Regions from separate parts of the Photobacterium sp. J15 genome, predicted to be linked through region 1. Evidence: predicted binding sites of a transcription regulator. Region 1 holds the regulator's gene; the other holds the start of a gene.
The links. Region 1 encodes PurR, which represses purine synthesis genes. Its sites were predicted from a motif close to TNANGNAAACGTTTNCNTNA; they were not measured.
Positions count from the first base shown of each region.

Region 1 (4,437 bases):
ATCTGTACCTTTATTCATTTGGTACGCGGAATAAAGCACTGCAAAAATACCAGAAATCATTAACGTAAACGGGGTCAGGAAGCTGGCAACGTAGGCAAAACGTACACCTTTCGTATTCTTATTGGACATAAATTAAATCCGATATTGTTATCAATATGACAATTATCACACGAAATTTTCCCCCTTCAAGAAAGCCTTCTGCTTACGATGATCCGGATCAAGCGATTCCGCGATTGTCCGTTATAACGACCTAAACGAACAAAGGCCTGATATTCATTCAGGCCTTAAATCACTATTTACGTTGCAACTTACATTAAGATACGAACTGCTGTTACAGCTTTTCTGATGGTGTTGTCACTTCGCTTCCATCTACAATACGCTTATGTCCTTCCTGCAAATGAACAAAGTCCACCAGATCATCACCGCTAACCTGAAATGCCTGACCGAAACCTTTAACAAACAATCCCTGAATCGGCTCCAGGCGGAATAGAGAAAAATCAGCCAGACCGCTTAGCCCTTCAACAATTTCACCAAAACGCTCTTGCAATGCAGCAATACCTTCCTGCCAACGTTCGGTTTCACGATCAACCACAAAGACATTCGCTTCAAATGTCAGCCGTTTACGGGCATAAATCGTTTTCGACGTACCTTCATCTTCAATCATCATCAAAGACACTTGCGGATTCTCGAGCAAATTACGCGCATGTTTAGCAATCTGGCTGATCAGCACATAATAACCATCATCCAGCAAGGCAAAGGGCGCGTAACTCACGTTAGGTTTGCCTTCTGCATCAACAGTAGCGAGCTGAAGGGTCTGGCACGACTCTCGAAATTCGGCAATTTCAGGGCCAAGCCGGTTTTGAAGGCGTACCTGCTTTACCTGTTTCATTAACTTGTATTTCTCCGGGATATTGTTGTTTTCATGCTTTAAGACGGCATTAGTGAATAGACGTTTTTTCTAACCTCTACTCCCATTTTTACCCATATCAATATAATAGCCCCGGATTTCCGCTTCTCTTGAAGAGAGAGCAGTCAGGTATCCCACCTCATTCCGCATTGCCAAGACAGATGTCACAAAAGCACATGTTTTATAACCAAAAGTTATCAGCACTATCAAATAGCTCAAACAAATAACGCATCATATGCACCTTAACACCCTTAAAGTGCATTAACTTTGTTGATATCTATCAAGATTTAAGATCTTGGAATACAGAAACGTTGCACTGTGCGCTACACTCAGTAGAATGTGAACGCAAGCGATTAACAATGTAACGTCAGTTAAAGACGCGAGAAGCAAGGCCGCTCGTTGCAGCGGCTTTTTGGCGTTTTTGTACATGATGATTTGTTCATAAAACAGACAGTAACAAACAGCAAAATTGCCTGAACAACCAAATACAAAGACAATTTTGCTGTCTGTTACTATCAATTTAAATGAATATGAAACGGTCGGGACCTCTGACCTGAAATTATTAGAAGAATAAGTATGGCAACGATTAAAGATGTTGCACGTTTAGCTGGAGTCTCAACGACAACAGTCTCACACGTGATCAACAAAACCCGTTTTGTAGCAGAAGCTACACAAAAAAAGGTATTAGAGGCTGTTGAAGAACTGAACTACGCGCCAAGTGCCGTCGCGCGAAGCCTTAAGTGTAATACCACACGTACCATCGGAATGCTGGTAACCAAATCAACCAACCCGTTTTTTGCCGAAGTCGTTCACGGTGTTGAAGAGTACTGCTATAGCCAAGGGTACACACTGATTCTTTGTAACACAGAAGGTAATCTTTCCAAGCAACGAGATTACCTACGCATGTTGGCAGAAAAACGTGTCGATGGCCTGCTTGTCATGTGCTCAGATCTTGACGAAAAGCTACTTGAGCTTCTTGAACGTCAAAAAGATCTGCCAATGGTGATTATGGATTGGGGTCCGGAAAGCCCGCACACGGATAAAATTCAGGACAACGCAGAACTTGGCGGCTATGTTGCAACCAAGTACTTCATCGAACAAGGTCACACAAAGATTGGCTGTCTGAGCGGTCACACAGACAAACTCACATGTCAGGAACGTCTGAAAGGTTTCCACAAAGCCATGAAGGAAGCTGAGCTGGACGTAAATGAAGACTGGCTGCTTGAAGGGGACTTCGAATGTGAGTCTGCTGTTGTTGCGGCGAAGCGCTTTATTGAAATGAAAGATCGCCCTACCGCCATCTTCTGTTTTAACGACATCATGGCAATGGGCTTGATCAGTACGTTTGAACAGGCTGGTATCCGTGTTCCTGATGATATTTCTATCATCGGGTACGATAACATCGATTTGGCGCCTTACTTCTCGCCCCCTCTGACTACAATTCACCAGCCAAAGCGCAGATTGGGTCAAACGGCGATCGAGATCTTACTTGCACGTGTTAAAGACAAAAAACACGAGCATCAGATTTTTGAAATGGCACCTGAACTGGTGGTTCGCAATTCTGTTAAGAATCTTAATGCATAAATCGTAATTGCAATCTGCGTCGACATTGACACATAAAACCGGTGAGGCAACTCGCCGGTTTTTTTTTCATCCGTGAAAAAAATAGTATTCAATATGAACAATCGATATGAAAAATGCGTCGAGAGCCCAAAAAACGAACTAATTTATTGGACCAAGATCACACTTTTAAAAATGGGAGCAAGGTCAAAAATCATAACTTAAGATATATTAATAGCGTCACGAACAAGGCAAACCATTCGAAAGATTGGGACGCAAAGCTTCCGGCCTAAAAGTGTTTAGTTTTATGAACTATGTCACTTATGGTAGCGGGGTTGCCGATGGATGTAGCAAATGGCTATGTCAGACTTTAACTTATCGCTGACATAGTCTTTTTGTAAATTTTGCTATTCTGAATCCTCGCTCTTGTTTTAGGTGACTCGAAGATATTTCACAATATTTATCACCGAGAAGACGCATGGACAAACCAGTACTTAAAGAATCATTAAGATTATTTAATTGTTTCGAGAATATTAAATCTCGTTCAATGTTTGGCGGTTTTGGCATATTTTCAGGCGAAACAATGTTTGCGCTTGTAGTAAATGACAAATTGCATTTACGTGCTAATGCCGACAACGAAGAAGAATATAAGAAAGCAGGTCTGGAACCTTACGTTTATAAAAAACGTGGCTTCCCTGTTGTAACTAAGCAATATGCTATTCCTGAAGAATGGTGGAATGAGCCTCAAAGAATTGTCAGCAAAGCTGAACGAGCTCTGGAGGCGGCCAAACAGGATAAGGAAACCAAAAGCAAAAGCGGACCGAACCGTATTAAAGATCTGCCAAACCTTCGCCTTGCCAACGAGCGAATGCTTAAGAAAGCTGGCATAAGCACAGTTGAAGAACTGTATGAAGCGGGCTCCCTAAATGCTTACAGAGCATTGCAGGAGACACACAAAGATACAGTTAATATCGAGCTTCTGTGGGCATTAGAAGGTGCTGTAAGTGGTACGCACTGGTCTGTAATTCCACAACAGCGACGTACAGAGCTTCTGTCACAACTGAATTAAATTCAGATAAGCAAAATATAATAAGAGGTGCATGTCACCTCTTATTTTTTATGCTTATACCCAACCTGATTAATTAATACTTGTAGCATATAAAAATAATTGCTTAATTAAATTATTTAGTCGTTAATTGACAATTTTTTGTCAATACGAGTGAAAAATTGACACTTCTCACAAAGCTGTTCATAAAATCATCAACACTCTTTTTTTAACTCCTCCGATTAGTAAAATTGAACCGTCATATAAACCGGAGGTTGTTATGTACTATTCAAAGCCATTTCCCGGACAAGCTGAACAAATGTTTAAAGACAAGTTTTGTATATGGCCCAGGTTAATGCGTGGTCTTGTATTTGTCAGTTTACTTCCGTCTGCAATAGTGACACTTTTAGTACTTCAGCAACATGCCTCTCTTGAAGCTCTTGAGAGTGCACTAATTATTACTGCAGCCTTTAACCTACTGCTGCTTTGCTGGGGTGTCTTTTTAAAAGTTCGCTCAAAGAAATACTGGTATCGCAACTATCACATTGGCAAGACCATGGTGATTGCTTCACTACCTTTAGTTGCCTGCTTTTATCTCTTCGTCGCAAATCCTGATACAGCAGATATTGCCAAACAACAAAGGTCACAAGTAGTACAAATTTCAGTCAACTAAGCACTTTTATCAAAATTATCTTAATTTTCTGAAATTTAATTGCCCCATTAACGGTCTGTGTCTCACAACAATCTAGTAATATAGCCGACCATTAGTCCAACTAGATTGATATACTAAAAGTAGCATATTGCTACAGTGATACAGACATATAAGGGGCTCATGTGCGTATACCAGCCAAAAAACAGTATTCCATCTTCATTAAACCACTTCTTTGGCTTCAAAAACGCCATTACGGTAACGTTCTGAATCCTG
Region 1 is NZ_CAWMUI010000001.1:1,531,843-1,536,279, reverse strand. It holds gene AACQ93_RS07150 (hypothetical protein) at 1-129, opposite strand, end outside; gene hutZ (heme utilization protein HutZ) at 332-889, opposite strand; gene purR (HTH-type transcriptional repressor PurR) at 1,484-2,491, shown strand; cyclic di-GMP riboswitch class I at 2,708-2,810, shown strand; gene AACQ93_RS07135 (TfoX/Sxy family DNA transformation protein) at 2,946-3,536, shown strand; gene AACQ93_RS07130 (hypothetical protein) at 3,793-4,185, shown strand; gene AACQ93_RS07125 (carboxymuconolactone decarboxylase family protein) at 4,347-4,437, shown strand, end outside.

Region 2 (4,437 bases), 380 kb from region 1:
GCATACACAAGCTTGCGCAGCCACTGTTTTCTATAATCAGAAACTTAGCAGTTGCAAACTCTGTCTCTAATTCAACAATATCACCGTTTTCAGGCTCTACTCCGCCCTGTTGGTTTGTGAAGAACCAACTTTTCGGCATCATTGGCTTGTGAAAGCGACTAGCAGCTACAGCATTGAGCGCCAGTTCGGCCTTTCGCGGCAGAGTTAAATCTAAATGAGCAATGCTTTCCTGGAAGGTTTGGAAAACACTTGCATCATCGACTGTAAACACAGTCTTTTCAAAAGCAGAAGTGACAAGATGTTTCGTTGGAATAGATACACGGAAAACCATTTCTTCCCCCAGATCCAACATCAGGGAGTCATGCTTTGGGTCGTAATACCACATCCATGAATTGTTAGGCTTCAACACGTAATTGCTCCAAAATCAGTTCTTTATACTGCTTATCCAACAAGTCAGAAAAAACTTTAGGAGAATTTTACTGTGCTGATGGCAAAATAAAAGGGGAAAAATCATCACTAACTTACTGCTAGATCACTGAAATTTTGACAAAAAAAGTAGTTTATCAATATTGTAATAAAGCGCTCAGATAAAAAAGTACCTGCCAGAGTGATCATGGCAGGTACTTGTTATTGTCTGATTTTTCGAAACTAAGAGATTTAAGCGTTGGTAACGATATCTTTAACCAGCTTCGGTCCGTGATATATGAAGCCAGTATAGATTTGAACCAGCTGGGCACCTGCCATCATCTTTTCACGTGCGGCTACGGCAGAGTCGATACCACCTACCCCTATAATAGGGATTGCGCCATTAAGCTCTTCTGCCAAACGACGGATCACTTCAGTACTGCGATTCTGCAGAGGCCGGCCACTCAGACCACCAGCTTCGTTACAGTTCGGCATGTTTTCAACCAGAGAGCGATCCAGTGTTGTGTTAGTTGCAATCACACCGTCGATCTCATTTCGGATCAAGGCCGTAGCAACCTGGCCAATTTCGTGATCTTCAAGATCCGGCGCGATCTTAAGAGCTAGTGGAACATATTTGCCATGTTTTTCGGCTAGCTCTTTTTGTTTTTGCTTTAGCTGAGAAAGCAAATCGTCCAGTGCTTCACCATATTGCAGTGTACGTAGTCCCGGAGTGTTAGGAGATGAAATATTTACCGCAATGTAGCCGGCATACTGATATACCTTATCCATACAGATCAGGTAATCCTCTACCCCTTTCTCAATCGGCGTATCTTTGTTTTTACCAATGTTAATACCGATAACGCCGTCATATTTCGCTTTCTTGACGTTCTCAATCAGATTATCAACACCAAGATTGTTGAAACCAAAGCGATTGATAATGCCTTCCGCAGGGATTACGCGGAAAACACGTGGTTTATCGTTACCTGGTTGAGGTCGTGGTGTCACCGTCCCTACTTCAACAAAGCCAAAACCCATTGCACCGAATGCATCAATACATTCGCCGTTTTTATCAAGGCCTGCAGCCAAACCAACTGGATTTTTGAATTTGATGCCCATTACTTCAACGGGACGATCAGGAACGTGTTGACGGTAGAAAAGATCAAGAGGAGTGCCGGTAAAGCGAGAAAAGTTCTGAATAGCTAGATCATGTGCTTTTTCAGCATCAAACTGGAAAAGTACCGAACGAGCGAGGCGGTAAATCATTGTACCTCCTTAAAAAGCCCCGTATAAACGGGAGTACATTATTCACAGTTTAGCGTTGCAATTCAACGAGTATTTTTTGTCGTTGGCTTTGAAAAATAGCCAGTTCCTTACAATACAAGGGATTAGCGGCAAAAAATTAATTTTCTTAGCCTCCAAAAAATGCAAACGATTACGTTGTACAGGTTAAAAGTTAAGCTAATTCAATGTTTATCACAAGATATCAAGTATCTATAACTTATTATCACAGCCACTCCCTTCTCTCTCCTTTTAGCCACATAAAAAAGCCGCTAAATTTTTGCATTTAGCGGCTTTTAACCTAGCCAATATTTTTGTTTATGAAATGAACATTATGCTGGTTGACAGTTGATATTGAGCAACATCAGTTCACGCAATGCTACAGAGAACTTGGCAAATTCATGAGTTTTACCCACTTTGAATTCAGCAAGAACTGTATTCCAGCGTTGAATTGCCTGCCTGTTGTCATCCATCCAATTCTCAATCAGGGCTTCAGCTTCTTCACCTTCCTGACAGCTTGTGATTACAGCCGTTGTCAGCTGTCGCTGCTGCCAGTCAAGATCTTCACGGAATGAAGCTCGAGCCAATGCCTGCCAGTGATTTTCGACTGGTTGATTGTGAATCTGCTTGAGGAACCAATGAAGGGACATATCCGCGCCAACCACAAAGTAAACCCTCGAAATAAAGTCGATGTCTTTATCCAACTCTTTCCCGATTTGTGCAATATCAAGCGCAGAGTACAAGCTGCTTAAACGCGCAATGTTATGCGCCAGCTGAGCAGGAGCGCCCTCTTTTATCATTTCCTCTGCCTGTTCGTTATGCTCATGAACCTCTTCTGTTACAAGGTAACTTTCAAGATTATCGCGAAGCTTATGAACAATTGGCTGATAGAAGCTGACCTGTTGTTCAATACCTAACTTGCGGTCACGGTTACGAAGGATCCACCGAGTTACCCGACGTAGCATTCTGCGACAACGGTACAGCATTTCATATTGAACACTGGCCGAGATAACGTTATCCAATTCACGGATCTGGAGGAAGAATTTATCAAAGCTGAACACTTCCCTGCCGACAGCATAGGCTGACGAAATTTCAGAAACGGTTGCACCAGTTTCTTCTCGCAATCGAGTGACAAAGTTACAACCCATTTCATTAGACATCTGGTTGGCTAACGATGTCGCAATCAGTTCACGTTTCAGTGGATGGTTTTCCATCTGAGTTCGATATTGCTCTTGCAATGCTTGAGGGAAGTAAGAAGGCAGTAATCGGTTATGATAAGGATCATCTGCGATCTCATCGCTAACCAAATCTTCTTTCAATACCATCTTGCCATAGGCCACCAATACCGCCAGCTCAGGTCGTGTCAGACCAACTCCTGCTTTCTCACGCTCAGCCAGTGTTTCATCGTCTGGCAAGTATTCAAGTACGCGATCCAGCTTACCTTCCTTCTCCAGATGGTGGATGAAGCGAATTTGTTCTTTCAGCAACTGTACCTGCTGCTGCTGAGTGACGGAAATCGATTCACTCTGGCAATAAGCATCATCCAGAACAATATCTGAAACTTCATCTTCCATCTTCTCGAGCAGTTCATTACGCTGTTTGTTGGTTAAATCTCCACTAGCAACCAGGCTGTTAAGTAGGATCTTGATGTTGACTTCATTATCCGAGCAATCAACACCGCCTACGTTATCAATAAAGTCGGTATTGACCAGGCCACCATTCAGGGCGAACTCTACCCGTCCAAGTTGAGTCATACCCAGGTTGCCGCCTTCACCGACAATTTTGGCCCGCAGGTCCTTACCATTGATGCGAAGCACATCATTAGCGCGGTCACCAACATCAGAATCCGTTTCTGATTCAGCCTTAATATAGGTACCAATACCGCCATTCCACAGCAGATCGACATCCATCTTTAATATCAGACGAATAAGTTCGTTCGGTGGCAAAGCCTGTTTGCGGGTACCGAGTAGTTTCTGAATCTGAGGTGTCAGCTTGATCGACTTGCTGCGGCGTGAGAATACACCGCCACCTTCTGAGATCAGTTTAGGATCATAATCTTCCCAACTGGATCTTGTCATGTTGAACAGGCGATCACGTTCTTTCCAGCTGGTGGCTGAATCCGGATTCGGGTCGATAAAGATATGGATATGGTTAAATGCTGCCAGTAAACGGGTATGTTTAGATAAAAGCATACCGTTACCAAACACGTCACCGGCCATATCACCAATACCAACACAAGTGAAATCAGTATTCTGGCAATCAACACCCAATTCACGGAAATGACGCTTAACAGATTCCCAACCACCACGGGCAGTTATACCCATCTTTTTATGGTCGTAGCCGTTAGAACCACCTGAAGCAAAAGCATCACCCAGCCAGAAGTTATAATCTTCCGACACTGAGTTGGCCAAATCTGAGAAGGTTGCTGTGCCCTTGTCTGCCGCAACAACCAGATATGGATCATCTTCGTCATGGCGGATCACATTTGCTGGTGGAATCAACTCACCATCGATGATGTTATCGGTCACATCCAGCAGTGCACGAATAAAGCGTTTGTAACAACGCTGTCCTTCTGCCCATATTTCTTCACGGGTTGTCAGTTGTGGCTGGCGCTTACAGACAAATCCGCCTTTCGCACCAACAGGAACAATAACGGTGTTTTTAACCTGCTGGGCTTTCACCAGTCCAAGGATCTCGGTACGGAAATCTTCCTGACGATCAGACCAGCGCAAACCACCGCGAGCAACCTTGCCG
Region 2 is NZ_CAWMUI010000001.1:1,914,082-1,918,518, reverse strand. It holds gene AACQ93_RS08805 (cell division protein ZapC) at 1-409, opposite strand, end outside; gene pyrD (quinone-dependent dihydroorotate dehydrogenase) at 658-1,668, opposite strand; gene AACQ93_RS08795 (NAD-glutamate dehydrogenase) at 2,016-4,437, opposite strand, start outside.
Region 2: the regulator PurR is predicted to act here: its motif matches at 1,826-1,845, upstream of pyrD (quinone-dependent dihydroorotate dehydrogenase).